4 regions of the Erwinia billingiae Eb661 genome follow, and region 1 is predicted to be linked to each of the others. Evidence: predicted binding sites of a transcription regulator. Region 1 holds the regulator's gene; each other region holds the start of a gene.
The links. Region 1 encodes LexA, which represses DNA repair genes until DNA is damaged. Its sites were predicted from a motif close to TNCTGTATGTACATACAGNA; they were not measured.
Positions count from the first base shown of each region.

Region 2: EBC_RS11180 (metal-dependent hydrolase) is a predicted target of LexA. The motif match lies at 2,425-2,444, and genes of this name have one in related genera.
Region 3: EBC_RS09200 (DNA translocase FtsK 4TM domain-containing protein) is a predicted target of LexA. The motif match lies at 3,347-3,366, and genes of this name have one in related genera.
Region 4: umuD (translesion error-prone DNA polymerase V autoproteolytic subunit) is a predicted target of LexA. The motif match lies at 4,493-4,512, and genes of this name have one in related genera.

Region 1 covers NC_014306.1:366,653-374,268, reverse strand. The annotation lists gene EBC_RS03085 (conjugal transfer protein TraF) at 1-663, opposite strand, end outside; gene zur (zinc uptake transcriptional repressor Zur) at 1,140-1,655, shown strand; gene EBC_RS03075 (CsbD family protein) at 1,783-1,992, opposite strand; gene dinF (MATE family efflux transporter DinF) at 2,233-3,555, opposite strand; gene lexA (transcriptional repressor LexA) at 3,675-4,283, opposite strand; gene EBC_RS03060 (diacylglycerol kinase) at 4,400-4,759, opposite strand; gene plsB (glycerol-3-phosphate 1-O-acyltransferase PlsB) at 4,888-7,311, shown strand; gene ubiA (4-hydroxybenzoate octaprenyltransferase) at 7,372-7,616, opposite strand, start outside.
Region 2 covers NC_014306.1:2,118,715-2,126,330, reverse strand. The annotation lists gene EBC_RS11195 (fructosamine kinase family protein) at 1-865, shown strand, start outside; gene EBC_RS11190 (YniB family protein) at 887-1,426, opposite strand; gene hxpB (hexitol phosphatase HxpB) at 1,597-2,268, shown strand; gene EBC_RS11180 (metal-dependent hydrolase) at 2,463-3,053, shown strand; gene EBC_RS11175 (L-cystine transporter) at 3,218-4,615, shown strand; gene katE (catalase HPII) at 4,776-7,040, shown strand; gene EBC_RS11165 (DUF6515 family protein) at 7,227-7,616, shown strand, end outside.
Region 3 covers NC_014306.1:1,676,433-1,684,048, forward strand. The annotation lists gene cydD (heme ABC transporter permease/ATP-binding protein CydD) at 1-1,171, opposite strand, end outside; gene trxB (thioredoxin-disulfide reductase) at 1,317-2,285, opposite strand; gene lrp (leucine-responsive transcriptional regulator Lrp) at 2,814-3,308, shown strand; gene EBC_RS09200 (DNA translocase FtsK 4TM domain-containing protein) at 3,428-6,982, shown strand; gene lolA (outer membrane lipoprotein chaperone LolA) at 7,184-7,616, shown strand, end outside.
Region 4 covers NC_014305.1:108,070-115,685, forward strand. The annotation lists gene EBC_RS01035 (AbrB/MazE/SpoVT family DNA-binding domain-containing protein) at 161-409, shown strand; gene mazF (endoribonuclease MazF) at 410-742, shown strand; gene EBC_RS24915 (plasmid partition protein ParG) at 1,355-1,582, opposite strand; gene parA (ParA family partition ATPase) at 1,621-2,241, opposite strand; gene umuC (translesion error-prone DNA polymerase V subunit UmuC) at 2,770-4,044, opposite strand; gene umuD (translesion error-prone DNA polymerase V autoproteolytic subunit) at 4,048-4,476, opposite strand; gene EBC_RS24920 (hypothetical protein) at 4,594-4,806, shown strand; gene EBC_RS01060 (hypothetical protein) at 5,096-5,293, opposite strand; gene EBC_RS24665 (hypothetical protein) at 5,475-5,840, shown strand; gene EBC_RS01070 (IS30 family transposase) at 6,063-7,223, opposite strand; gene EBC_RS01075 (chorismate mutase) at 7,328-7,616, opposite strand, start outside.

The sequences.
Region 1 (7,616 bases):
ATTGAACTCGTGCGCAACCGCCACACCGTAATCATAAACAATCGCACCACGCCCGAGGCCAGCCGACGTCAGCTTGCTCTGATCGCCTGGCAGTGGGAACACGGTGCCATCGGCGACGCCCTGAAGATAATCAATATCGCTTTGGGTGACATCAGCCGTAACGTGCGCGGTACCGTAGGCCTTGGTTACGAAAGCAAATGGCAGCGTTTCATTGGGAATGGTTACCGCAAACGCCGCGCCCGCCGTGCCGTGGGCCTGATTCCCCTTGATCCCCCGCAGTTGACTGGCCAGGTCTCCGGCCGCCGCCTGCACTTTTGGGTAATCGGCAAAGCTGGTGATGTTGTTGGCAATGTCCTGATAGCGATCGACGCTGTCAGTCAGGTCATCAACTTTATCCACCAGATTGTTTTTATCCGTCACCTGCAAACCGGCAGCCGGAAGGATCACGCTGACCGTGTCATCCGGTTTTGCTTTGGTCATCAACGCGGGGTTAGCCAGCACCGCCGTGCCGTAAGTAGAGGACGCCACACCCGTCCCACCCATGGCGTCATTACGGGCATCGTAATAGTTGCCAGCGGCTAACGCGCTAAGGGGGGCCAGAAACACTATGGGAAAAACTGCAGGACGGGAAAAACTGTTCAACTTACGGATTAATTTCGCCATTTTACCTAGAACCCACCGTGACAAAAGAGGAAAAACGCCCGTTCAGGCGTGAAGATTTCTGCTGCCTGAATAATGGACACAAAGGCAACATTTCATTGCTGTGAAGTAAGTAACAATGGTGGGGCTTATCTGCTCATTGGCTGTTTGTTTATCTGTTATCAGGCTAATCAATAAGCATTTTGATCCCGTCATTTAAGGCCAGGATCGCTGTAACACCCAGTAAAAAGGTAGTCAGTAACATTACAGCCTGCAAATTACATTAATAGAGTTTTATAGAAATTTTATGGCACGGTTTGAAACTCTTAAACCAATCAGTATCGCTAACTGTTTTCTCTTGAGGGAAATACCAGTCATTTTAAGAGTTTTTTCAGTCTGTTAAACGGTAACAGCCGGCGGATTGACGCGTTAAGGCGGGATTCGGCGATTTTCGGTGGACGTGATAACATAACAAACTGATCTGACCTGAGGGGAAAGTTATGAACGTAAGCAGTCCTGAAAAAATCCTGTCGCAGGCTGAAGCCTTGTGCCAGCAACGCAACGTCAGACTGACGCCTCAGCGTATGGAAGTATTGCGGCTGATGAGCCAGCACCATGGGGCGATCAGCGCCTATGACCTGCTGGATCTGCTGCGGGCAAGCGAGCCTCAGGCGAAGCCGCCAACGGTTTATCGCGCGCTGGATTTTCTGCTTGAACAGGGATTTGTGCACCGCGTTGAGTCCACCAACAGCTACGTGGTCTGCCATCATTTTGAACAGCCTTCTCACACTTCTGCGATGCTGATTTGCGATCGCTGCGGGTCAGTTGCAGAGCAACAGGCTGAAGGGGTGGAAAACATTTTGAAAATGCTGGCCCTGACCTCGGGATTCGCACTGGCTAATAGTGTTATCGAAGCTCATGGGTTGTGCCGGGGTTGTGTCGAAGTGGAAGCCTGCACGCATCAGGATGCATGCCAGCACGATCATACTGTCGCCAGCAAGAAGCGTGGCAAGTAGAGCGTCATCGCAGGGTAATTTCTTAGGTTAAAGAAGGGATAGTGCTGGGGGATTAAGTGGCACTGTCCTTGTGCCGGGGTAGGAGCATCGTCCTGAAACTAAATCTTGTCAGAGATTTTGCTGCAAATCAGAAACGGTGGTTATTGTGGGTTTCCCACTCACCGAGTTCCTTCTCTGCTTGCTCTTTGCCATATCCGTAGCGTTCCTGAATCTTGCCTACAAGCTGATCGCGTTTACCTTCGACGACGGTCAGATCGTCATCAGTCAGCTTGCCCCATTTTTCTTTAAATTTACCTTTCAACTGTTTCCAGTTACCGCTGGCTTCGTCTTTGTTCATCTTATAACTCCTCAACCTTAGGTTCACAGCTTTAGGGATTTCGTCTTTGCAGACCACACAGCAGCAACATAAAACGCTGCTTAACTGCTTAACGTACAGATAATTGTAGTAGATGATGGCGAGTTTGCCCGTAATGGCGAAAGATAAAGCCACATTTTTAGCTAAAAGTGACAACGAAAAGTGAAAAAAGGCAGGGAGATCAGCAGATAACGAAGCGGCAGGTGGGTGTAACGAATTATTTCAGCCCGCAAACCAGCTGTTGTTGCGCCAGTGCCTGCGCCAGATGAGCCACAACGTCAACCCACGCAGCAGCAGGAACACGGTAACGGCCAGCCACAGACCATGGTTGCCTAACGACGGCACGGTGAACAGCGTCGCGCCGTAGCCCAGTGCCGCAATCAGCATGCCGTTGCGCATTTCACTGGCGCGCGTGGCACCAATAAACATGCCATCCAGCAGATAACACCAGACACCGCAGACCGGCAGGACAATCTGCCAGAACAGATAGGTGTCAGCCTGCTGCTGCAGTTCGGGGATTGAGGTCAGTAAGGCAACAATATGCGTGCCGGCAAGGCCATAGAGAATTGAAAAGGCCAGTGCCACCAGTCCTGCCTGGCGACAGGCCGCGTGCCAAATCAGCAGCAACCTTTTTGCGTCCTTTGCCCCATAAGCTTCGCCGGAGCAGGCTTCTACCGCATAGGCAAAGCCGTCCAGCGCGTAAGCGGTAAAGGTCAGGAACATCAACAATACGGCGTTGACGGCGACGACCTCACTGCCCAGCCGCGCACCCAATATCGTCAAGGAAACAAAGCACAGTTGCAGCAGTAAAGATCGCAACATAATGTCCCGATTCAGCCGCAGCAGCCGGCCGAAATTGCCCTGCCAGGCGGTTTTCAGCATCGGCAGCGAAATGCCCCGCAGCTTCAGCACCCGCCAGACCATAACCAGCCCAATCGCCAGCGTGACGTATTCTGCAATCGCCGTGGCCGCCGCCGCACCCTGCACGCCCCAGCCCAGCCCCATCACGAACCACAGATCCAGCACGATGTTGACCAGGTTTCCGACAACCAGCAGGATCACCGGCGCACGGGCATACTGTACGCCCAGCAGCCAGCCCAGTAATACCAGGTTGGCCAGCGTCGCAGGTGCACTTAACCAGCGGATATTCATAAACAGGGCGGCCTGATGCAGCACGGCAGGATCGCCACCCACGACAGAGAGCGCCAGGTGGTTAAGCGGGGATTTCAGCAGAATAAACAGCAGGCCAGCCGCCAGGGCAATCAGTAGCGGCTGCATCAGTGCGCGGGCCAGCGCCGGTTTATCACCCGCACCAAAGGCCTGCGCGGTTAATCCGGTGGTGCTCATCCGCAGGAACAGCAGCAGCATAAACAGGAAGCTGGTCGCGGTAGTGCCCACGGCAACGCCGCCGAGGTAGGAAGGACTGTCAAGGTGACCAATGACCGCGGTATCCACCAGGCCCAGTAAGGGCACGGAGATATTCGACAGGATCATTGGCAGCGCCAGCCGCCAGAGTTGGTTATCTGAGGGAGAAAATAATCGCATGGTCATCCACTGTGCGACTGGCTTAAAAGCATCACGGAAGCTGTATATGCCAGTCAATAAGGCATACAGCTTACCAAAAGAGAAACGCGCCGCAAAAGCAGCGCGTTAAGGTCAGGCGTTTACAGCCAGTTGCCGTTGCGGATTACGCCGACGGCCAGACCTTCAATCGACAGGGTCTGCAAGCGCAGATCGACCACGATCGGTTGGAATTCGCCGTTTTCAGGCAGCAGATGCACGATATTGCCCTGCTTCTTGAGGCGCTTTACCGTCACCTCGTCGTCAATGCGCGCAACCACGACCTGGCCGTTACGCACATCCTGAGTCTTATGCACAGCCAACAGATCGCCGTCCATAATCCCGATATCTTTCATCGACATGCCGCTAACACGCAGCAGGAAGTCGGCGCCCGGCTTGAACAGTTCAGGATCCACCTTGTAGTGGCCTTCAATGTGCTCTTCCGCCAGCAAAGGTTCACCTGCGGCGACACGGCCAATCAGCGGCAACCCTTCCTCTTCTTCCATCATCAGACGGATACCGCGAGACGCGCCGGAAACAATCTCGATCACGCCTTTACGTGCCAGCGCTTTGAGATGCTCTTCAGCCGCATTCGGGGAACGGAAACCGAGCTGTGCAGCGATTTCTGCCCGCGTCGGTGGCATGCCGGTCTGGTTAATGTGGTCGCGTATCAGGTCATAAACCTGCTGCTGCCTTGCAGTTAGTGCTTTCATCCCGCCCCCTGGTTGTTTATACAGTCAGCTGTGAGTATATACAGGTATTTGTGCGTTGAAAACCTAAAGATGTGGAAAAAACAGCAGTTTGTCAGATTATGGAAAGCGCGCCGCAATCAGGGAATTAGCAGCATTACCCAGACGAAAACAGCGAGTAGTATCGTCAGCAACACGGCAGCGGAGCCCATATCTTTGGCGCGACCCGATAAAGGATGCATCTCGCTGCCAATGCGGTCGACCACCGCTTCCAGCGCGCTGTTAAGGATTTCAACAATGATCACCAACATCACGGACCCTATCAGCAACACCCGCGTGACGGCGTCCACATCCAGCCAGCACGCCACAATCACCGCGACAATGCCGGCCACCGCTTCCTGGCGAAAAGCCGCTTCGTTTTGCCAGGCGGCGCGTATTCCTTTCCAGGAATAACCGGCGGCATTAATGATACGAGTCAATCCGGTGACGTTATTTGCCATAATCAGGGAACCCTTTGAGATGTTTAACGTCAATGTCTGGGTGGCGCACATTTTGCAACACCACAGATCTCACTGGCGCTTTCTGGTATGCTTGCGGCGCTTTGCTAACAAGAGGCTTCATGGTATCTATGTCAGGTTGGCGTAACTTATATTATAACTTATTGAATTTACCAGTAAAATTCCTGGTAAAAAGTAAAGCGATTCCCGCCGAGCCGGTTTCCGAGCTGGCGCTGGATACATCGCGCCCTATTATGTATGTGCTGCCTTATGATTCAAAGGCCGATCTGCTGGCGTTGCGTGAGCAATGCCGTAAACAGGATCTGCCCGATCCTTTAGATCCGCTGGAAATCGACGGTACGGTTTTGCCACGTCATGTGTTTATCCATGACGGCCCACGCGTATTCCCCTATTTCGTGCCTAACGTTGAATCGGTAAAACTGTTCCACGAATACCTCGATTTGCACCGCAGCAACCCGCTGCTGGACGTGCAGATGGTGCCGGTATCCGTGATGTTTGGCCGTGCACCAGGCCGTGAAGTGCAGGGCGACGATCAGCCTCATCTGCGCGTGTTGAATGGCATTCAAAAATTCTTTGCCGTGCTGTGGTTAGGCCGCGACAGCTTTGTCCGCTTCTCACCGATGGTTTCCCTGCGCCGTATGGCAACGGAACACGGCACCGACAAAATCATTGCGCAGAAGCTGGCGCGCGTGGCACGCATGCACTTTGCCCGTCAACGCCTGGCGGCCATTGGCCCGCGTTTGCCGGTGCGTCAGGACCTGTTCAATAAACTGCTGCAGTCCAAAGCCATCGCTAAAGCGGTGGAAGACGAAGCGCGCAGCAAGAAAATCTCCCATGAAAAAGCCCAGCAGAACGCCGTTGAGCTGATGGAAGAGATCGCCGCCGACTTCTCTTATGAAGCCATCCGTCTGACGGACCGCATCATGGGCTGGACGTGGAGCAAGCTGTATCAGGGCATCAACGTCAACGGCGGCGAGCGCGTGCGTCAGCTGGCGCAAGACGGCCACGAGATCGTCTACGTGCCCTGCCACCGTAGTCATATGGACTACCTGCTGCTCTCTTATGTGCTGTATCACCAGGGTCTGGTGCCACCGCACATTGCCGCCGGTATCAACCTGAACTTCTGGCCAGCGGGCCCGATTTTCCGCCGTCTGGGCGCATTCTTTATCCGCCGTACCTTCAAGGGTAACAAGCTCTACTCAACGGTATTCCGAGAATATCTTGGCGAGCTGTTCACCCGTGGTTACTCGGTAGAATACTTTGTCGAAGGCGGTCGTTCCCGTACCGGTCGTCTGCTTGACCCGAAAACCGGCACGCTGTCGATGACTATTCAGGCGATGCTGCGCGGCGGTAACCGCCCTATCACACTGGTGCCGATCTATATCGGTTATGAGCACGTGATGGAAGTGGGAACCTACGCCAAAGAGTTACGTGGTGCGACGAAAGAGAAAGAAGGGTTTATGCAGATGGTGCGCGGACTGCGCAAGCTGCGTAACCTCGGCCAGGGGTATGTGAACTTCGGGGAGCCGCTGCCGCTGGTGACCTACCTGAACAAGCATGTGCCGGAGTGGCGTGATGCCATCGACCCCATTGAAGCCCAGCGTCCAGCCTGGCTGACGCCTGCGGTGAATGACATCGCGCAGCGCGTGATGGTGCGTATCAACAACGCCGGTGCGGCCAATGCCATGAACCTGTGCGTTACCGCCCTGCTCGCATCGCGCCAGCGCTCGCTGACCCGTGAACAGTTGACCGAGCAGTTGGCGTGCTACGTTCAGTTGCTGCGTAACGTGCCGTATTCGCCGGACTCGACCGTGCCGGATATGACGCCAGAAGCACTGCTGAACCATGCGTTAAGCATGAACAAGTTCGATATTGAGCAGGATAATATCGGCGAAATCATCGTACTGCCGCGCGAGCAGGCCGTGCTGATGACCTACTATCGCAACAACGTTCACCATATGCTGGTGATGCCGTCGCTGATTGCGGTGATCCTGTCGCATTACCGCGAACTGAGCCGGGCCGAGCTGCTGCGTCAGATCAGCGTGATTTACCCGATGCTGAAGAGCGAGCTGTTCCTGCACTGGAATAAAGAAGATCTGCCTGCCGTGCTGGATTCCCTGGTGAGCGAGATGGCGCGTCAGGGTCTGCTGACGGCCGATGACCAGACGCTGCGTCTGAGCCCGGCACGCTTCCCAACGCTGCAACTGCTGGCGGCGGGTGTGCGTGAAACGCTGCAGCGTTATGCCATCACCTTCTCTATCCTCAGCGCGAATCCGTCGATCAACCGCGGTACGCTGGAAAAAGAGAGCCGCACCATGGCTCAGCGCCTGTCGGTACTGCACGGTATCAACTCGCCGGAGTTCTTCGACAAAGCGGTGTTCTCTTCACTGGTGCTGACCCTGCGTGATGAAGGCTATATCAGTGATACCGGCGATGCGCAGGTAGAACAGACGCACAGGGTCTATCAGATGCTGGCTGACCTGATCACTCAGGAAGTGCGAATGACGATTGAAAGTGCGGGACCGCACGAGTAAGCGTCAGGGCATAAAAAAAGGGTCGATGAGCAATCATCGACCCTTTTTTATTGGCATCACTCAGAGCCAGCCAGAGAATGGCGCCGTGCTGAGGGCAATCCCCAGGAACAACACCAAACCAACGTAGTTGTTGTTCAGGAAAGCCTGGAAACAGGGATCGCGTTCGCGGGCTGAGATCAGCTTCTGCTGATGCACAAACAGCGCGCCAGCCACCAGAATGGACCAGTAGAATGCGCCGCCCAGCTGCATCCGCCAGCCAATCACCGCCATCAGTACCAGCGTCGCCAGCTGCAACAAACCCACGA
Region 2 (7,616 bases), 1.8 Mb from region 1:
TGAGCAGTTAGGCGATGCTGAAATCAGCCAGCGTACGGAGTTACCGGGTGGCGACGTTCACCCGGCATGGCATATTCGTTATGGCGAGTATGATGTCTTTGTGAAGTGCAACAGCCGCGACATGCTGAATCTTTTTGCCTGGGAGGCCGATCAGCTGCAACTGCTGGCGCGCACCAAAACCGTTCGCGTACCGGCCGTCTATGGCGTCGGCAGCGATCGCGAAGTGAGTTTTTTGCTGCTGGAATACATTCCGCTACAACCGCTGGATCGGCACAGCGCCCACCAGCTGGGTCAGCAGCTGGCCCATCTGCATCAGTGGAGCGAGCAGGCGCAGTTCGGTCTCGACTATGACAACAACCTCACCACTTCCCCTCAGCCCAACAGCTGGCTTAAACGCTGGTCCATCTTCTTTGCTGAACAGCGTATTGGCTGGCAACTTCAGTTAGCCGCCGAAAAAGGCATTCAGTACGGCGATATCGAGCTGATTATCCGTTGCGCGCAAACCGCATTAGGGAGCCATCATCCTCAACCTTCTCTGCTTCATGGCGATCTCTGGCCTGCCAACTGTGGTGGCAGCAGCACTGGACCGTGGATCTTCGATCCTGCCTGCTATTGGGGCGACCGCGAGTGTGATTTAGCGATGCTGTCGTGGTATGCGGATTTGCCGTCGGAAATCTATCAAGGCTATGAATCCGTCTGGCCGCTGCCGGTAGATTACCTTCAGCGTCAGCCGGTGTATCAGCTCTATTATTTGCTTAACCGGGCGAATGTCTTTGGTGGGCACTGGTTTGGCGAGGCCCAGCAGGCGGTAGGTGCGCTGCTGGATGCCGATGAACTGGGCAAGAAAAATGCCCGCCCGGCCTGAAGTGTGCTTCAGGCCGGTCTGTCAGAAGATAAAGCCGAGCAGCTTAAGGACGAAGTAACCCGCCACCGCAATCACGATGGGTAAGACATACAGGGGGAAAAACTGCAGGAAAATCGTGTGACGTGGCACGATAATTTTCTCTTCCAACTGCTGGCGGCTGCGCCCTTCTGGCCCTTTCGCATTCTCCAGGATCACCTGATCCTCAATCCCTTCACGCAGATGGCGCGACTGTCGCCACATTCTGGCGCCAGAAGCCTGTAAGGCCAGCCCGACGAAGATCAGCCAGTAGACAATCCAGAAGGTGACGTTGCTGCCGTGATTAAAATCGGGCTGCGGTGAATTATTCCAGAACGCATTAAGGAACCCGGTGTTGAAGCGGATCATATCGATCATCACATGGGAGAAATCCTGCATCACCGCATTAATCCCTTCGCGCTTTTCCCGGCTCTTCTCGAGGAAGGTCATCAGTGAAATCAGCGTTGAAATGAGCGCCGGAATAAAAATAATCCAGCCAGCGACTCGCTTGAGGATCGCGACCCGGCCAGCTTGTTGATAAGTCATGCTTTCTCCTGACTAAGGTTTGAGGTGATAAGTTTACCTTCAGGTAGCGAAATGTGCCTGAAAAAAGTCGTCATGTCGCGTTAAAAGGGGAAGAACCGCCGCAAGCGGGACAATGTTGTCGATGAAAGCTTCATGCTATGGTGAGGTAAATTTTCAAAAGGAGCCGCAAAATGTCCTATTCCCGCCCCGTCCTTGCCGCCATCTTTGATATGGATGGCCTGCTTATTGATTCTGAACCGCTGTGGGATCAGGCTGAGCTGGACGTGTTTTCCACGCTGAATATCGATTTGACCCGTCGGAATGAGTTGCCCGATACGCTGGGTTTGCGCATCGATCAGACCGTCAGAATGTGGCATGAAGCGTTGCCGTGGAGCGGCCCCTCACAGGAAGAAGTCACCCAGCGGATTATTGCCCGCGCGCTGAATCTAGTCGAAGACAGCCGTCCTCTGCTGCCGGGCGTGGAGCAGGCATTAAAGCTGTGCAAAGCCGAGGGCTTAAAGATTGGCCTGGCGTCCGCTTCACCGCTGCATATGTTGAATCGCGTGCTGGAGATGTTCAATCTGCGCGACTACTTTGACGTGATTGCCTCTGCTGAAGCCCTGCCTTACAGCAAGCCGCACCCACAGGTTTACCTCGATGCCGCCGCTGGATTAGGAGTAGACCCGCTGAATTGCGTCACCTTAGAAGATTCGATTAACGGTATGGTGGCAACCAAAGCCGCCCGCATGCGTTCAATCGTTATCCCGGCGCAAGAACATGCTGATGATGCCCGCTGGTCGCTGGCGAACGTTAAGCTGACTTCGCTTAACGAACTCACCTCCGCGCACCTGCACGGCAGGTAATCCACACCCGGAGCCGGGTTTCTGCCCGCTCCGGTCTGATTTTTCGCCCGAAATCGCCCGCGCCACATCCTTCCTGCTGTTAACCCCTTCAATAACGTAAAAATAGTCATCTTTAGTTACAGGGTAACGTATAGTTTCTACTGTATATATCCCCTATACTGTATACATCGACAGTTCAGCAGCCAGGTGTTCCCATGACGGCCGAAGGCCATCTCATTTTTGCAATTGCCAGTGCCATCTTTGCCAAACGCGCCGACCTGACGCCGGAACTGGCTAACGGCGACTGGTGGCATATCGTGCCTGCGACACTGCTGACCTGCCTGCTGCCGGATATCGATCACCCCAAATCTACCCTGGGGCAACGCTTCAGATGGATTTCGCAACCTGTCGCGCGCGTGTTTGGGCACCGCGGTTTTACCCATAGCCTGCTTGCGGTTCTGGGTGGCGTGGCGCTATTCCATTTAAAAGTGCCAAAAGACTGGGTGATCCCCGCCGATGTCTTTCAGGGATTAGTACTGGGATATCTAAGCCATATCGCCGCCGATATGCTGACCCCTGCCGGCGTCCCTTTATTGTGGCCCTGCCGCTGGCGATTTCGCCTGCCGCTGTTAAGGAGCCAGAAAGGCAATCAGTTAGAGCGCGCGTTATGCCTCGCACTGGTGGGTTACGCCATGTGGTTTCCGCAGGGAATGCCCCCCTTTGGTGCGTCCGGCTGGCCCGCGCAAATGGTTAATTCGGTGCAAAGCGGCATGAACCGGCTGATAAACTCGCAAAACGCCCATTAAACACCCAATTAAACGCAAATCGTTATAAGCCATATTTTTTGGATATATGGCAGCACCAGTTTGAGCTGATACCATTCACGCACGTGTCGTACTTGGTACGCGATAAAAATTATCTGAAGCTTACCGGCGTAGGGAATTACGCCATATTGACTGGAGAATTGGGGATGAACCTTCCATTACTCGCTAACCTGGCCGCGTTTGTTGCCCTGTTAGTGATCCTCGCCAAAACCGGCGGCGCCAACTGGAGCCTGTCGAAAAAAGTCCTGGTGGGACTGGTGCTCGGCGTACTGTTTGGCCTGGGCCTGCACACTATTTATGGTTCTGACAGCCCGGTGCTGAAAGAGTCGATCAGCTGGATTAACGTTGTCGGCAACGGCTATGTGCAACTGCTGCAAATGATTGTGATGCCGCTGGTCTTCGCCTCGATCCTGAGCGCGGTTGCCCGTCTGCATAATGCCTCGTCGTTGGGCAAAATCAGCGTACTGACCATTGGCGTGCTGCTGTTTACCACCGCCATCTCCGCGTTGGTAGGGGTGTTTGTGACCTGGCTGTTTGGTCTGAATGCCACAGGCCTGGTGCAGGGTGTGCAGGAAACCGCGCGTCTGGCTGCGTTGCAAAATAACTATGTGGGCAAAGTGGCTGACCTCTCCACGCCTCAGCTGCTACTCTCCTTTGTGCCGAAAAACCCGTTTGCTGATTTGACCGGCGCAAGCCCGACCTCAATTATCAGCGTGGTGATCTTTGCCGCCTTCCTCGGTGTTGCTGCTCTGCATCTGCTGCGCGACGACAAACCCAAAGGTGAACGCGTGCTGGCTGCCATTGACGTGCTGCAGGCATGGGTGATGAAGCTGGTGCGTTTGATCATGAAGCTCACCCCATTTGGTGTGCTGGCGCTGATGACCAAAGTGGTTGCCAGCTCCAACGTGAACGACATTATCAAGCTGGGCGGCTTCGTGGTGGCGTCTTATCTCGGTCTGGCGATCATGTTTGCGGTACACGCGCTGCTGCTGTCAGTTAATGGCGTGAATCCACGCCGCTTCTTCCGCAAAGTCTGGCCGGTGATTACCTTCGCCTTCACCAGCCGTTCCAGCGCCGCGACCATTCCGCTGAGCGTTGAAGCACAGACGCGTCGTCTGGGCATCCCGGAATCCATTGCCAGCTTCTCCGCCTCGTTCGGTGCCACCATTGGCCAGAATGGCTGTGCGGGACTCTACCCAACCATGCTGGCGGTAATGGTTGCACCAACCGTTGGCATCAATCCCTTTGATCCAATGTGGATTGCCACGCTGGTCGGCATCGTTACGCTGAGTTCAGCGGGTGTGGCCGGTGTTGGCGGCGGAGCGACCTTCGCGGCGCTGATTGTCCTGCCAACCATGGGCTTGCCGGTGACGCTGGTCGCATTACTGATCTCCATTGAACCGCTGATTGATATGGGCCGCACGGCACTGAACGTCAACGGCTCGATGACCGCCGGTACGCTGACCAGCCAGTGGCTGAAGCAGACCGATAAAACGTTGTTAAATGCCGATGCAGATAACGACGTGGAACTGGCGCACCGTTGATCTCCACACGGGCCGGCACACTGCTGGCCCGTTCTGTTTTATCCCACCAAACATCCTGTCATGATTCCCCCGCCGCATATCCCTGCACTTTCCGGGCGTACCCGCGTCCCTGTTCTATAGTTACTGGAGTCTGAAACGACAATTGCAGGAGTAAGTGAGCATGTCGAAAGAAACCGATAACAAGGAACTGAGTCATAATGCGCCCTCTACCGGCCCCGATTCTGCGCGACCAGGTATGGATTCACTGGCCCCTGAAGATGGTTCACACAAGCCGCTGGCTGAACCCACCGCGCCAGGCAAACAGCCTACGGCACCCGGCAGCCTGAAAGCACCTGATACCCATAACGCCAAGCTTGATTCGCTGGAGACCTTCCGTAAAGGAGGTGAAAACTTCCCGCTGACTACTAATCAGGGCACCCGCATCGCCGACGATCAAAACTCCCTGCGTGCCGGAACCCGTGGCCCAACGCTGCTGGAAGATTTTATCCTGCGCGAGAAAATCACCCATTTTGACCACGAACGGATCCCCGAGCGCATCGTCCACGCCCGTGGCTCGGCGGCTCACGGCTATTTTCAGCCCTACCGGGATATGAGCGAGATCACCAAAGCGGACTTCCTGCGCGACCCGGAGCGGATCACGCCGGTCTTTGTGCGTTTTTCTACCGTGCAGGGCGGTGCGGGATCGGCTGATACGGTAAGAGATATTCGTGGCTGGGCGACAAAGTTCTATACCGATGAAGGCGTGTTTGATTTAGTCGGTAACAACACACCGGTCTTCTTTATTCAGGATGCGCATAAATTCCCTGATTTTGTCCATGCGGTTAAACCTGAGCCCCACAATGAAATTCCACAGGGACAAAGTGCCCACGACACCTTCTGGGATTATGTGTCGCTGCAACCTGAAACCCTGCATAACGTGATGTGGGCGATGTCCGATCGCGGCATTCCCCGCAGCTATCGCACTATGGAAGGGTTTGGTATTCACACCTTCCGCTTTATCAATGCCGAAGGGAAATCCACCTTCGTGCGTTTCCACTGGAAGCCCGTTGCCGGGAAGGCATCGCTACTATGGGACGAGGCGCAAAAGCTGACCGGGCGCGATCCGGACTTCCACCGCCGCGACCTGTGGGAAGCGATTGAAGCGGGCGACTACCCGGAATATGAACTTGGCGTGCAGCTGATCGCCGAGGAGGATGAATTCAAATTCGACTTCGATATCCTTGATGCCACCAAGCTGATCCCGGAGGAGCTGGTGCCGGTGGAGCTGATTGGCAAGATGGTGCTCAACCGAAATCCTGATAACTTCTTTGCCGAAACCGAACAGGTGGCCTTCCATCCCGGCCACATTGTTCCCGGCATGGACTTCTCCAACGATCCGCTGCTGCAGGGCCGGCTGTTCTCCTACACCGATACGCAGATCAGTCGCCTTGGCGGGCCAAACTTCCATGAGATCCCGATAAACCGCCCGGTTTGCCCTTACCACAACTTCCAGCGTCAGGGCATGCACCGGATGGACATTGATACCAACCCGGCGAACTACGAGCCGAATTCAATCAATGATAACTGGCCGCGTGAAACGCCCCCCTCACCGCATCGCGGCGGCTTCGAAAGCTATCAGGAACGGATTGAAGGCCACAAAATCCGCGAGCGCAGCCCCTCATTTGGTGAGTATTACTCGCAGCCTCGCCTGTTCTGGAACAGCCAGACGCCGGTAGAGCAACAGCATATTGTGGATGCCTTCTCGTTTGAGCTCAGCAAGGTCGCGCGTGAATATATTCGCGAGCGGGTAGTGGATCATCTGGTGCATATCGATATTTCGCTGGCAAACGGTGTGGCCGAGCACCTGGGGATCTCCCTTTCCGACGAGAAGATGCACACTGCGCCGCCGAAGGATGTAAACGGGCTAAAAAAGGACGCCAGTCTGAGTCTGTATGCCGTTCCCAATGGCACCATTAAAGGTCGTCAGGTTGCATTGCTCATGAGTGATGGTGTGATTGCGGCGGATACGCTGGCAATCCTGATGGAGCTTAAGCAACACGGGGTTCACGCCAAGCTGATTGCGCCCCATATGGGCCAGGTTCGGGCCGATGATGGCTCAGATTTGCCGATCGATGCCACCTTCAGCGGACTGCCGTCACTGACCTTTGATGCGGTGATCGTGCCAGATGGCAATATTGATGCGCTGCTGCTGAGTGGCGATGCGCGTTACTTTCTGCTGGAAGCCTATAAGCACCTGAAAGTGATCGGCCTGAGTGGCGATGCCCGGCGCTTCAAATCCCAGTTTGGTCTGGCTGACGATCAGCAGGAAGAAGGCATCATTGAAGACAGTAAAGCCGAAGGCGTGTTCATGAGCGAGTTCCTTGCAGCGATGGGCGCGCACCGCATCTGGTCACGCAGTCAAAAAGCGTTGAGCGTGCCGGCTTAACGATCGGGAAGTTGCGGTATTAGCTGAGGTTTTAATCAGCACAACGTCGTGATATGACAGGCTTGATGGAGGAAGCGTTAAGGAAGTGTTAAGCACTGTTAGCAAGCCACAATAGCGGCCCACTTGCTCTTGCGTTTTGACTGGCGCGGCGTAATGTTAGCGTCAGTCAGAACCAGGAGGATCCTTATGAAAAAGGTGATGAGTGCACTGTTAGTTGTAACGTTGTTGTCGCCTGCGCTGGCCTTTGCCCACCCAGGTGGCTGGGGACCGGGCCCAGGTCCTGACTGGCATGGCGATCCAGGACATGGATGGCACGGTGGCCACGGGCCAGACCACCTCTCTTTCCTGCCAGAAGCGGCAGCTGCGGTGTTAATCGGCGGCCTGACCTATTACGCGTTGAACGGTAACTACTATCAGCGGCAGAACGACAATACCTATGTGGTGGTGCAGCCTCCGATTGAGCGCGTCAGCGGCGATATGCGTTCACTGGATTACAACGGCGAACGTTTTTATGTGCAGGATGGCCACTACTACCGTCGCGACATCGACGGTCGTTATCTCGAAGTGCCTCGCCCG
Region 3 (7,616 bases), 1.3 Mb from region 1:
TCTTACCCGCACCGCTTTGCCCGACCAGCGCCACGCGCATGCCAGGAAGCAAGGTGAAATTCAACGGTCCTGCCAGGACCTTGCCATCCGGGGAAAGGATCTGCAGTTCCTGTGCCTCGAAAGTCAGGCCATGCTGCGTATCAATCACCTTTTCGCCTTGTAAAGAGGTCAGGGTTTCGCTCTGATTCAGGAAGGTTTCCAGTGCATCAGCGGCGCCGACGGCCTGCGCTTTGGCATGATAAAACGCGCCGAGATCGCGGAGTGGCTGGAAGAACTCCGGCGCGAGGATCAACGCAAGGAATCCGGCAAACAGCGTAACGCCGGAGCCATAATGGCCAAAATTGAGTTCGCCGAGGTATGAGAAGCCGAAATAGACCGCCACAACGGCGATCGACAGTGAGGCGAAGAACTCAAGCACGGCGGAGGAGAGGAAAGCCAGGCGCAGGACTTCCATGGTTCGTTGCCGGAAATCTTCCGAAGACTGGCGAATGCTCTCGGTTTCCGCTTCTGCACGATGGAACAGGCGTAAGGTTTCAAGCCCACGTAGACGATCGAGGAAGTGGCCACTGAGCCTGGCCAGCGCTTGAAAGTTACGGCGATTGGCATCCGCCGCACCCATACCGACCAGCGCCATAAACAGCGGTATCAGCGGCGCGGTACACAGCAAAATGAGCGCAGCGGCCCAGTTTACAGGGAACAGGGCAATCAGAATAAAGCAGGGGATAAAAACGGACAGCAGCATTTGCGGCAGATAGCGGGAATAGTAATCCTGCATATCTTCGATTTGTTCCAGCAGCAGCGTGGCCCAACTGCCCGCAGGTTTACCCTGAATCCAGGCCGGCCCCAATGCGCTGAGCTGATTGAGGACCGTACGTCGGAGCGTGGTTCGGATAGCTCTGCCGCATTCGAATCCCACTTTTTCGCGTAGCCAGGCCAACACACCGCGCAGAACGAAACAGCCGAACAGCAGCACGAACGGGGTGACTAAGGCTTCTCGTGGCGTGTGATCAACAATCAACGCCTGTAGCAGTGAGGCCAGCAGCCACGCCTGACAGACAATCAGCAGGGCGCTTAACATGCCAAGCATCAGAGAGAGCCGTAACCAGCGCTTACCCAGCCCGGTCTGGCTTTTTAACCAACGGAGTAACTGTTGCTGCCGTGTTTTGTTCATGCTTTTCCAGCTGAGCGTTAGACGAAAGAGGAGAAAACATCCCTGCTAAAAACAGGGGGATTGGCTGGCAATGTTACAATGCGGAAAGCAAAAAGACGACCAGTTGAGGTCGCCTTTGGCAAGATTGATGCAGAGTGTTAACAACTCACTGAGAGTTTTTAACTAATCCATCGAGGAAGCGTTCTGCATCCAAAGCCGCCATACAACCGGTGCCGGCTGAGGTGATCGCCTGACGGTAGATATGATCCATCACATCACCCGCGGCGAACACGCCTGGAATACTGGTCTGAGTCGCATTGCCCTGCAGACCCGACTGGACTTTGATGTACCCATTTTCCAGCTCAAGCTGATCTTTGAAGATGCCGGTGTTCGGGCTATGCCCGATGGCGACAAACAGACCGGCTACATTCAGCTCTTCAGTCTGCTGATCGTCCAGCGCAGAGCGCAGGCGCAGCGAGCTGACACCCATTTGATCGCCGATCACTTCATCCAGCGTCTGGTTAGTGTGCAGCACGATATTGCCGTTGCGCACTTTTTCCATCAGACGGTCGATAAGGATTTTTTCCGCGCGGAAGCTGTCGCGGCGGTGAATCAAATGCACTTCTGCAGCGATGTTCGCCAGATAAAGCGCTTCTTCAACGGCGGTATTCCCCCCGCCGATCACCGCAACTTTCTGGTTACGGTAGAAGAAACCATCGCAGGTTGCACAGGCTGAAACGCCGCGTCCTTTAAACGCTTCTTCAGACGGCAAGCCCAGATAGCGGGCAGAGGCACCGGTAGCGATGATCAAAGCATCAGCAGTATATTCCGCGCTGTCGCCAGTTAATCTGAACGGGCGCGTCTGCAGATCGACCGTATGAATGTGGTCGAAAATGATCTCGGTGTTGAATTTCTCCGCATGCTCCTGCATACGTTCCATCAACGCCGGACCGGTCAGATCGTTCGGGTCACCCGGCCAGTTTTCAACTTCGGTGGTGGTGGTCAACTGACCGCCTTTTTCCAGGCCGGTGATTAACACCGGATTCAAATTGGCGCGCGCTGCATAAACGGCAGCGGTATAGCCAGCCGGGCCTGAGCCCAGGATAAGTAATTTACTGTGTTTGGCCGTGCTCATGAGACCCTCATTATTTGTCTGGCAAACATTTTTCGATTGTAGGGAATTTAACGCGGCAACAAAAGCATTCTGCGATTTTGTTAACGATGACTGCGAAAGGTTTGACCAATGGACCCTTTCACCTTGCGGGCGAGTTGTGCGCTATTTTGGGGCAAACGCTGACACCTGACAGTGCAATGCCCTGAAAATATCCATTTAAAAACAGTCACGCAGCGATACTTCTGGCATGTTGTACTGGTTTTAGTTGTTTTGCTTTGACAATCGGCTGCGCTTTTGCGAAAACAGTGTAGGAAGCAGAGGGGATTTAGGCTGGCAAAACAGATTTTCATTCCATGTTTTGGCACGCTGGCCGAATAAACTCAGTCTGTCATTGGTCATGACGCATGGTGTGGACAGACAACATGCGTCATACGGATGGGCGTTTTGCAAGAAGCGCAACAGGCTCCTGACTTCACTTAGAACAACCCTGCACATCGAATGCGCCAGGGTATGGCAAGTAAAGGGAAGGCATTAAGAGAGACAATAATAATGGTAGACAATAAAAAACGACCTGGTAAAGATCTGGACAGGATCGACCGCAACATCCTTAACGAACTGCAAAAGAATGGTCGAATTTCTAACGTCGATCTTTCCAAGAGTGTGGGTTTATCCCCGACACCCTGCCTTGAACGTGTCCGTCGCCTCGAGCGCCAGGGATTCATCCTGGGTTATACCGCGCAGCTGAATCCACACTATCTGGACGCGTCACTGCTGGTATTCGTTGAGATTACTCTGAATCGTGGTGCACCGGATGTGTTTGAGCAATTTAACGCCGCCGTGCAAAAACTTGAGGAAACTCAAGAGTGTCATCTTGTTTCAGGCGATTTTGACTATCTGCTGAAAACCCGTGTTCCTGATATGTCGGCTTACCGTAAATTGCTGGGCGAGACCCTGCTACGTCTGCCGGGCGTGAACGATACGCGGACCTATGTCGTCATGGAAGAAGTGAAACAAAGTAACCGCTTAGTCATTAAAACGCGGTAACACAGGGCAGGTGCAAAACCTGATAGTTTTCGGTACACTCCTGTGAATTCATACAGGTTCAGCGTCGGGCTCGCCCGGCGCTGTTGCCTCCATAGTTTACAGGCCCCTGGAGAGTACTCTTGAGCCAGGAATACACAGAAGATAAAGAAGTATCCTTACAACCGCTTAGCAGTGGGCGTCGTCTGCTCGAAGCGTTGTTGATTGTTGTGGCTCTTTTTGCCGTTTATCTGATGGCAGCGTTGGTGAGCTTCAATCCTTCCGATCCCAGCTGGTCCCAGACCGCCTGGCATGAACCTATCCACAATGTGGGCGGCGGCATTGGCGCCTGGCTTGCGGATACCCTGTTCTTCATTTTTGGTGTGATGGCCTATGCCATTCCTCCGGTCATTTTAGGCCTTTGCTGGATCACTTTCCGTCAGCGCCACTCTCAGGAATTCATTGATTACTTCGCAGTCGCCCTGCGCCTGATTGGCGTGCTGGCTCTGGTGATCACTTCATGCGGCCTTGCGGCGCTGAATGCCGATGACATTTGGTACTTCGCTTCGGGTGGCGTGATTGGCAGCCTGCTGAGTAATGCCATGGCGCCATGGTTCAGCAGCGCCGGTGGCACCTTGACGCTGCTGTGCATCTGGGCTGCGGGATTAACGCTCTATACCGGCTGGTCATGGCTCACTATCGCTGAGAAAATCGGTGGTGTCGTGATGGGCGTGCTGACTTTTGCCAGTAATCGTTCGCGTAACGATGAGCGCTGGCATGATGATGAGTATGAAGACGAGCAGGGCGAAGCGGCTCCGGCCGCACCTGTTCTGAAGCAAAGCGCCCGCAGCGAAGAAGATGATGTGCTGCTGTCTGCGCCGAAGAAAATACTGCAGGACGATGAGCATGAAGCAGAGGACAACGATCCGCTTCTGAGCAAATCGGCTGTGGCTGCAACTGCTGCACCATTGGCTGCGGCTCCGCAAGCTGAAGAGGCTCCTGCTGCCCCGGTTTCTCCGGTCGCCAGCGTTCAGCCTGCGCATGTTCCCGCTGAGCCTGCTTATGCTCCCGCTCAGGCGGCGACTCCCGTGACTGCCCAGCCTGTTGCGGCTGCGCCAGTAGCACAAACGCCTGAACTTTACCGCTTTGAAATGCCGGCTGAGACCACACCTGCACCTTCAGTGCAGGTGGATGACGAAGATGAAGGGCCACGGATGGGGAACTGGCGAGACAGTTCTTCGCCATTCGACTTCTCTGCTCCGCAGTCCACTCAGCCAACCGATATGGCTGCTGGCACTCAGGGTGTCGTGGCTGCGGCTAAAGTCGCGGCAGCGTCCGCGCCGTTTATGCCGGGATTCAGTGCGACCAGTGAGGCGCCGGTTAACCCTCAGGTTAAGCAAGGCATCGGCCCGGCATTGCCGCGTCCTAACCCGGTTAAATTGCCAACGCGTCGTGAACTGGCTTCTTATGGCATCAAATTGCCTTCTCAGCGTATGGCTGAAGAGAAGGCGAAAGAAGAGCAGGAACTGATGGGATCCACCTCCGCCACTCTGCCCGCTGCGGATGAAGATGCGATGGAGCTGGAAGAGGCCCATCTGCGCGAGGCCTTTATGGCTCAGCAGCAGACGCGCTATGGCGAAGAGTTCGCTGAAGATGATGAAGCCGCTCTGCAACAGGCTGCATTGGCTCGTCAGTTTGCTGAACAACAGCAGCAACGGTATGGCGAGGAGGAGCAGCAGCAGGCTCCGTCCTTCAAACTGGATACCGCTGGAGCGTTCGATTTCTCTCCAATGGATGATTTGGTGGATGACGGCCCAAGCGAGCCGCTGTTTACCTTGCCAGCAGAGACCGATAAGGCCGCAGAGCAGTGGCAACAGCACAGTTCTACGCCTGAACATGCGCCGGTACAGCAACCCGTCACGCCATCATGGCAGACGCCTCCGGCTCAACCGGTCGCGCAGCAGCCACCGGCTCCGGTTGCCCCATCGTGGCATACGCCTCCGGCTCAACCGGTAGCACAGCAGCCACAGGCTCCGGTTGCCCCATCATGGCAGGCTCCTCCGGCTCAACCGGTAGCACAGCAGCCACAGGCACCCGTTGCTCCATCATGGCAGGCTCCTCAGGAAGCAGCGCCTGAGCCAGAACCGGCGAAACCGGCTGAAGATAGCTTGTTCCACCCGTTCCTCGTGCGTCATGAGCAACGTCTGGAACGCCCGACCACCCCGTTGCCTTCGCTGGATTTGTTGACCGAACCGCCGATTGAAGCTGAACCAGTCGATATGTTTGCCCTGGAGCAAATGGCCCGACTGGTTGAGGCCCGTCTGGCTGATTACCGCGTGAAAGCAGAAGTGGTAGGCATCTCACCAGGTCCGGTCATTACGCGTTTCGAACTGGATTTAGCACCGGGCGTGAAAGCAGCCCGTATTTCTAACCTGTCTCGTGACCTTGCCCGCTCGCTTTCAGCCGTTGCTGTTCGCGTGGTGGAAGTGATCCCTGGCAAGCCGTATGTTGGTCTGGAGCTGCCTAATAAGCATCGCCAGACGGTCTATATGCGTGAAGTGTTGGAGTGCGCTAAATTCCGCGATAACCCCTCACCGCTTGCCGTGGTATTGGGCAAAGATATTTCGGGGCAGCCGGTGATCGCGGATTTGGCCAAGATGCCTCACCTGCTGGTGGCCGGTACCACCGGTTCTGGTAAGTCGGTCGGCGTTAACGCCATGATTATCAGCATGCTGTATAAGGCCTCGCCGGAAGACGTGCGCTTTATCATGATCGACCCGAAAATGCTGGAACTGTCGGTCTATGAAGGCATTCCTCATCTGCTGACCGAAGTCGTTACCGACATGAAAGACGCCGCCAATGCGCTGCGCTGGAGTGTCGGTGAGATGGAACGTCGTTATAAGCTGATGTCGGCGCTGGGTGTGCGTAATCTGGCAGGCTACAACGAGAAGGTGGCTCAGGCTGAAGCGATGGGGCGTCCAATTCCGGATCCATTCTGGAAACCGGGCGAAAGCATGGATGCCACGCCGCCGGTGCTGGAAAAACTGCCGTATATCGTGGTGCTGGTCGATGAGTTCGCCGACCTGATGATGGCGGTGGGCAAGAAAGTTGAAGAGCTGATTGCCCGCCTGGCACAGAAAGCGCGTGCCGCAGGGATCCACCTGGTTCTGGCGACACAGCGTCCGTCGGTCGATGTGATTACCGGTCTGATCAAGGCTAACATTCCAACGCGTATTGCGTTCACCGTTTCAAGCAAGATCGACTCCCGTACCATTCTCGATCAGGCAGGCGCTGAATCGCTGCTGGGAATGGGTGACATGCTTTATATGCCACCGAACTCCTCGATGCCTGTGCGTGTTCATGGTGCCTTTGTGCGCGATGAGGAAGTGCACGCCGTTGTGCAGGACTGGAAGGCGCGCGGTCGTCCGCAATACATCGAAAGCATCACCGCTGGCGAAGAGAGCGAAGGCGGTCTGACGCTGGATGGTGATGAAGAGCTGGATCCGCTGTTCGATCAGGCCGTTGGCTTTGTGGTGGAGAAACGTCGTGCGTCTATTTCTGGTGTGCAGCGTCAATTCCGCATCGGCTACAACCGTGCGGCGCGTATTATCGAACAGATGGAAGCACAGGGGATTGTCTCTTCACCGGGCCATAACGGTAACCGTGAAGTGCTTTCCCCTCCGCCACATGAGATGTAAGTCGGCTGTCAGGTCAGTTTTGCCTTAAAATACGGGCCGGGGAGACCCGGCCCGTTGAGTTTCTGGGGCTTATCCCCATATCAGACAGTATTGCCAGTTTCATTCAGGGGATCCCCTGTTGATTTCGCTAGTGCCTGGCTACAGTTATCCTCCCAGGCTTCCCCGCTTATCGGGATAAAAAGTTTTAATAAGGATGCCCTAATGAAAAAATTATTGATCTCCTGCTGTCTGCTGACCGCCTTTGCCTCTGCCAGTGTACTGGCCGATGCGTCTTCAGACCTGCAGCAGCGTCTGGACAAAGTGAAGAGCTTCCACGCCAGCTTCACGCAGAAAGTCACTGACGGTAGCGGACAGTCCGTTCAGGATGGGGAAGGTGAACTGTGGGTTAAACGCCCGAACCTGTTCAACTGGCATATGACCGCACCGGACGAAAGCGTGCTGATTTCTGATGGCAAAACGCTGTGGTTCTATAACCCGTTTGTTGAGCAGGTCAGTGCAACCTGGCTGAAAGATGCCACCAGTAACACGCCGTTTATGCTGATCGCGCGTAATCAGGGCAGTGACTGGAAGCAGTACAACATTAAGCAGCAGGGCGACAACTTCGACCTGACCCCTAAATCTACCGATGGCAACC
Region 4 (7,616 bases), on a different replicon from region 1:
TTACATCAGTGGACTTCAAACCCCAAAAGGCACTTTTCGCCCTTACCTACATCACTACTGAAAGTTAGCTAAAAAACCCGGTCTATCAGGAAGGAGGATGCTTGTAGACACATTGTATATCCTCTACAATGTATCTACAAATGTGAGGGGGGAAATGTTAATGACAACAGTAACGCTAAAAAAATGGGGCAATAGCCCATCGATCAGAATACCAGCCAGCGTAATGCAAGCAGCAGCACTTAATGTCGAAGATAAACTCGATTTGAAAATTGATGAAGCTGGCCAAATTGTTTTAGTACCATTGAAATCTAAAGAGTATTCACTAGATGTACTGTTATCAGGTATCACACCAGATAACGTTCACGGAAAAATAGATTTTGGTTCGCCAGTTGGAAAGGAATTGATTTAAATGGTTTCACGTTACGTACCAAATTCTGGTGATCTAATCTGGCTGGATTTTGACCCCGTAGAAGGTCACGAACAGGGCGGCCATCGCCCTGCTGTCGTCCTTAGCCCTTTTTCTTACAATAATCCCGTAGGATTGCTGCTTTGCGTTCCGTGTACCACTAAAGCTAAAGGCTATCCATTTGAGGTAGAACTATCCGGTAGCCGCGAAAGTGTTGCTCTTGCCGATCAAGTTACCTGTGTTGACTGGAGAGCGCGAAAAGTAACAAAAAAAGGCACTGTATCGCCTGACGAACTTGCTGAGATCAGAGCAAAGGCTAAAGCTCTAATTGGATGAGAAAATCTTTGCCGCGCTTTGCTTGGCCAACACTGATCTGGTACATATAAATTTTATGAACCAGATCAGTGTTCTCAAGGGGAATGCATGTGTTTTTGAGTAAATGTGTGATTACTCATTTTTTAATGAAGTATCTAGCGAGTTGCAATATGACAGTTAAAAAGATTAGAGACACACTGCGAAGCGGAAAGGATGCGGCGCTTGATACTTGGGATCAAGTTACATCTGACCAAACAAGCAGGACAGGTCATTCAGCGAAACGTGTAGCATCGTAGCTCGCCAATTATGTTGATCCGGAAGTAGTTGCTCTCCAGATTACGAAGAACAGCCTTAAAAATAACCCGGACGATCCACAGACGTTTACCGGTGAGGAAGTTGTAACTGTCGCAAAATTTTACGCAGCTAACTGTTCGCGGACGGTGCTCACTAACAAGCAGTCCAATGCGCTCATTGCCGCGAAGAAAGAAGCCGATGCTGGAAGTAGCCCGTCTGTTAACGATGACGTTCCAGAGCCACAGCAGAATTGATCTGCTTAACAAGAGAGTATCTCTGGATGGTTATACTCTCTTATTATTACACATGAGTTTTTACTCATATGTGTATTTGAGTAATTTACCTGTCATTTGCTTTCAGCCAGCTATCAACCAAGTCCTTTATCACATCAGTAATAGATGTTCCTCGTTTTGCACACGCCGCTTTGAAGCGGATATGTGTTTCTTCATCAAAGTTAACGTTGACTCTCTTTTGCTTTCCCGTGGGTGTGCTATTGACGACTTTTTCAAGATCTCGATGCTCACCGAAACTCATTGTTTTTGATGTGGTTTGCTTAGTTAGTGCCATACATAACCTCTAATATGCTGAAATGAGTATATGAGTTTTTACTCAAATGATTCGATTATTTCTCGCGTCAGAATGGCTATCTCGCCCTTTGCTGCTCCATCGTTGGTATCGAAAACGCTCTCCCCCTCCATGACGGATTTAACGTAACTTTGGCGTTGTGTGATCGCAGTTTTAAACGGCTTAATACCCGTCTGAGCAATGCTATCTTTCAGGACATTAAGCATGGTGGCTTGTTCGATTTTCCGTGTGATGAGGAATCGAGCTTCTACCGGACGATTATAAGCCTGGGCTTCCAGTACCGTGACGACAGAACCGGCAGCGGAAAAATCCAAAGGGCTGGGTGTTACCGGGATGATAATAAGATCGCTGACCATCACCGCTGCGGAAGTAATAACTGACAGAGAACCGGCTCCATCAATAATCACAAAGTCATATTCAGCCAGATCTTTTCTTACCTGGTAAACGTCTTTCTCTGATGCTGCGGTGTAAACATCGAATGCTGCTTTCTCTGCTTTATTCCAGTTAGTGAGGCTCATCTGTGGGTCTGTATCTACAACTGCAATTTTTTTTCCCGAACTGGCAAGGCAGCTACTGACGTTGATCGCCGCAGTCGTTTTACCAGACCCCCCTTTGGGGTTGAGGAACGCGATAATTTTCATGTTTAACCTTATTTGTGTGTTTACTCATTTGAGTTTAATTATACACAAAAACACAAATGAGTAAATGTGTTTGTTGTGTGTAAATGAGTATAAGAGTTTTTTGAATGTTAGAACTGGCGGGAATTTTGGTTTAAGCCTCTATCAGGAAATTAAAGCCAACCTCCATCGTATTCATTCCTGCCCTGATTGGTCGCATCATTGGTTAGCGTCATATCATCGACCACGCAGTTACGTATCTCAGCGGTGCGGTATATTTCGTCAAAAAGTTCGTCAATCTGCTCTTTCAAATCGGCTTCATCGCTATACTTTAATAGTACCGAAAACTATGTTGTAAACGGTGTATTGTTGAAAATCGCAGCGCTGGACATTTATTTTGAGTATGTTGCTTATGCCCTGCTGACCCGGGGGGCGGGTAATAAGGTAGGGAAGTGGCAGGATAACTAAACAGAAGCACCGGGATCTCCTAAGTTAGTTAATAAAATATAGTTCACCTCAATAATAAGGTCTGGAACCAAAGATAGCCAGAACCTATCGCAACTTGGCCACAGGAATATCACTCCAGCGCGTAGTCCATGCAGGTGAAAGCATTTCCCGTTTCATTTGCCAGTCCTGCTGTGTTCCCTGGCCTGCGAACCACAGCTTACCCAGCCCGGAACCGTTGACCTTGTCCAGCACGGACAACAGTTCTGCGCTCTGAGGGCGTGGCGGCCGCTCGTCGAATAACGTCAGCTGAGCCAGAGCGCCAGAGCTGAAGTCGCCGAGCATCACTCCTGCCTTTGCATAACGGTGGCCATCACGCCAGATATGGTCAAGACTTTTCATTGCAACCGAGATGATGTCTCGGGTGTCCTGCGTGGCCACCGTCAGCTTTTCGCCGGCAACGTTACCGTAGTACGGTTCTCCGGGAGAAAAGGGCGACGTCTTGATGAAAGCCGAAACGTGCCGGCAGTACTGCCCCTCCTGACGGAGCTTTTCCGCCGCGCGTTCGGCATGTTTACAGATGGCCTGCCTGAGACCTTCAAGCGTGGTGACGCGCTCACCGAAACTCCGGCTGCAGACAATCTGCTGCTTTGCCGGTGGGGCTTCTTCCAGGGCAATACAGGATTCACCTTTAAGCTCACGGACGGTTCTTTCAAGCACCACGCTGAAGTTTTTGCGGATGAAGGCGGGGTTGCTGCGTGCCAGATCGAGCGCGGAGACGATACCCATCGCGTTGAGCTGTTTACTCAGCCGCCGGCCGACGCCCCAGACCTCTTCCACGGGCTGTCGCGACAGAAGCTTTTCAGTCCGGACCGGATTGTCCCTTGTCAGTGCGAGTACCCCCCCAAACTGTGGCCACTCCTTGCTCGCCCACTGTGCTGATTTTGCGAGTGTTTTGGTCAGCCCCATCCCGACGCCCACCGTCAGACCGGTAACGGCCTTCACCCTTTCGCGAACGCGGCGTCCGTAGTGTTCAAAGGGTTCAGAGTTGTCTATGCCGCTGATATCCAGAAACGACTCGTCAATCGAGTAGATTTCCGTGGCGGGCGCCATCTCCTCCAGTACAGTCGACACCCTGACAGACATGTCGTGGTACAGAGAATAATTACTGGAGAACACGTTAAGCCGCACCGGAAACTGCCGTGACCTTATCTGGAACCAGGGTTCCCCCATTTTTATGCCGAGGCGCTTAGACTCTGCGGACCTTGCGATTACGCAGCCGTCGTTGTTCGATAATACGATGACGGGGACATCCCTGAGCTCAGGGCGGAATACCTTCTCGCAGGAGGCATAAAAACTGTTGACGTCGACCAGGGCAAACATGCTTCAGCTCCGCGTAGCGTGCAGGAACCAGGTCACCACGCCGAAGATTTCCAGCGCGTCGGGGTCCGGGTAGATAGTCGGGAAAGCCGGATTCATGGGCTGCAGTGCGAGTCGTGGGCGCAGCTGCAGCACCTTAACGGTGAACTCACCATCCACTGCGGCAATAACGATATCCCCGTGCGACGGCTTTTCTGACTTATCGACAACCATCAGGTCCCCGTCCTTAATACCGGCATCGGTCATGCTGTTACCGGAGGCCCTGACAAAGTAGGTGGCGGCCCGGTGGCGGATGCAGAGCTCGTTCAGGTCAAGCGCGGCTTCGACATAATCTGCGGCAGGGGAAGGAAAGCCTGCCGCACACCGGTCGGAAAAAAGCGGCAGCAGGATACGCTCCGGCATGGAAGAAGGCGTGTGGAGATTTAAAAGAGGCATTGTTGAATCCTGACTATGCTGTATATATAACCAGTATAAATAAAGCTGCCTTTTTGTCACGGCCCTTTACATAATGCCGGCAAGAACAATGACCGTATCAGTTCAGGAGAAACGACCATGCTGTCCGCCATACGAAAACGTCTTTCTGCCGTGCCGCCCGCGCGGCGCAAGAGCTGGGGAGAGTGGTGCATGCTGGCAAGCGCACTGTGCATCGTTCCGCTGCTGGTCATGCATGACCTGAGCATCGGGGTAAAGGCGGTACTCCAGCTGCTGTGGGTGATTATTCTGGCCGCGGGGTTCTGGCTGGCCGGCAGCGTCAAAAAGCGCTGATAAAGGTGTGTCCGTGAGCATCGTGTGTCAGGGGAATATGCAAGGTGATGGTGCCGTTCCGCTTCCTCGCGCAGTCTGTTCGTTCCTCGCGCTGCTGCGGTACGCCTCAGACGGCCGCTGCGGCGAGCGGTGGGGGTGGGTGCAGACCGGTATTTTTGTGAGCCGGTAACCCTGTTTCCCGTTAATCATCCGGAGGCGGGGAACGCCAGTCGGAATATTTCCGCCGGCGGGCCGCGCCTGCCCGTCCGGCAGGACGACCCTGCATCCTGACTCCTGTTGTAAGAGGCGCCTAACTTTCTGCACGGCCGGGGGCATGCACAACGCGGTAAAGGGTGAGGTGCTCCCCGTTCTCCGCGGTATCGTAGTACACCTCCGCCTCGCGTATCTCATGGCTGCCGGCTTCCACCAGGTCAGCCATTTCGCGCAGGCTGGCGGCGAGGCATTTCGGTGCGGCGTGGATAAAAACGGGGGGTTTAGCGGTTCCCATAGAAATTCTCCTTTTAGAATGGTTTCTAGGGTAAACCATTCCGGTCGGGTAGGTAATGTGATTACTCCTGGTATCGGCCCGCCTGCACCGTACTTTAGTCGCATTCCCGGGCTCAGCTTAAGCTGGCATAATCCTTGCTGCCGGGCCCACTCCGCCGTCCCGCATTATCTGAGGCATCAGCATGAATGACTGGTTTGTTGTTTTTGAGGTTCACTCGCGCGGTGAAATCATCCGTTATGAGGTGCTGCTGATGGCTGAAAACGCGGGCGTGGCCATGCTTGGTGTGGCGCTGATGGGGCGCACGTGGTGGCCTGACTGCCTGAAGGAAGATGGCGCCCACTGGCACTGGGGCAGGGGGGACGTTTACCTGCACACTCTGTGGCAGGTTGACGACACCGTCTGCGCGATGCCGTCGGACTTTCGTTTCGTCGATCGCCAGACGGCGGCCGTCACCCCGGAAGGGGTGGTGGTGTATGATGAATGGGATGAACGCTGGGAAACGCTGTTTCGCTGGCGCTGGCAGGAAGGCCTTAACCTTCAGCGGTAAGTCCGGTTTACCGGGCGTGATATGCATTTTAACTGACTACCTGTTTACCGTTTCTCTGCTGTACCCGCAATGCCATGACGCAGGCGCACCGCCGGTGGCTTGCGGTTATCCTGACATATCTTTCAGTTCATAAGTCCGCCTTTGCCAGCTTCCAGCATGGATTCTGTTCACGACAAAAACACTCAAAATCTGTGTCGTATAGTTCCGCTAAGTGCTGTGAGTTCAACCGATGGATGCAACACATTGGTTAAAACGCTCTGCGGGTGATTCATAGTCTAACGTTTTTCTCGGCCTCTCGTTGAGCTGTCTGGCAACACTGTTTAGTCTTTGCTGGCTGTGAACTGATAAGTCAGTTCCTTTTGGAAAATACTGTCTGAGCAATCTGTTCGTATTTTCATTTGAGCCGCGTTGCCAGGGAGATTGAGGATCACAGAAATAAACCTGGATGTCTGTGGCTACAGTAAACCGGTTGTGGCTGGTCATTTCAGACCCCCGATCCCATGTTAGTGTTTTATAAAGCTCAACGGGTAATTCCCGGGCTTGTTTGATGAGTGCAGATATAACCGTTATGGTCTTGTTGTCTCTGATTTTAGCCAGCATAACAAAGCGGGAATGGCGTTCTACGAGAGTGACAATATAGGAGTTTTTAGAGCCCTGGATCAGATCGCCTTCCCAGTGACCTGGTATGGCTCTGTCTGCGGCTTCAGGTGGCCTTTCTCTGATAGTTATCGCATCCGGGATTGACCCTAATCCTTTCCCTTTAAGCGATGACGTTCTGGATCTACGCACAACTCTTCCGCTTCTGAGGCATTGCTGTAGTTCTTTTTTTAATGCTCCCCGGGTTTGTATAAAAAGCGTTTTATAAATCGTTTCGTGTGACACATGCATTTCCTGATTATCCGGATAACAGCGTTTCAGCCAACCGGCGATTTGTTCCGGCGACCAGTCCTGATGCATCTTTTCTGCAATGAGTTTACACAATGTGGGGCTTTCAATTAGCTTGCAAGGTTTTGGTCTCAGAGCACTTTCCCACGCAGCTGTATCTGCTTTTGCTGCACGGTATTGTTTTGCACCTCCATGCCTCTTGATCTCGCGGCTAATCGTTGAGGGGGCTCTTGATAATTTGTCAGCGATATCCCTGATGCTACGTCTTGCTACCAATCCTCTGGATATCTCCTCTCTTTCATCAAGCGAAAGCGCTAACCGGTGCCGCTTTCGAACAGGAGGACGATACCCACCAGTCTGGTGGATAGTCGGCATAACAGAAGAGTGATATCTGTCGAACATTCTGGCGATATCATGCAGGGAATCACCTTGCTTATATCTGTCCCAGATAATCGCCTTTTGTTCTGGCGTGTAGTGAATGCGAGTTCTTCGTTTCATGGCAACGTCCCCCCTTCTTTAAGGATAGCGTTGCATCGATCCGTAGAACTCACAGCCAGCAGCGGACATTCAACAGCTCTTATATAGTAACTTGACGCACGATTTCAGCGGTTTTCTTGTCGCAGTTGGTCGTGCTGATCGAGTTCATAATCGATAAACGCACCGATCATAGCCCGGTAGACCTTTTCGATAATCACTGTGGGAAGTCCTGCTTCATTCGCCTGTTTACTTACCTTATCGATTACCTGCTGGACGCGGTCTGGAGCACGCACGGCTGAATGGTCACTTTTGAAAGCTGCGGCAGCTTTAACACACTGGCTACGTTGCGCGATCATTTTAACCAGTTCACTGTCAATCTGATCGATACGGTTCCTAACATCCTCAATTGACGAA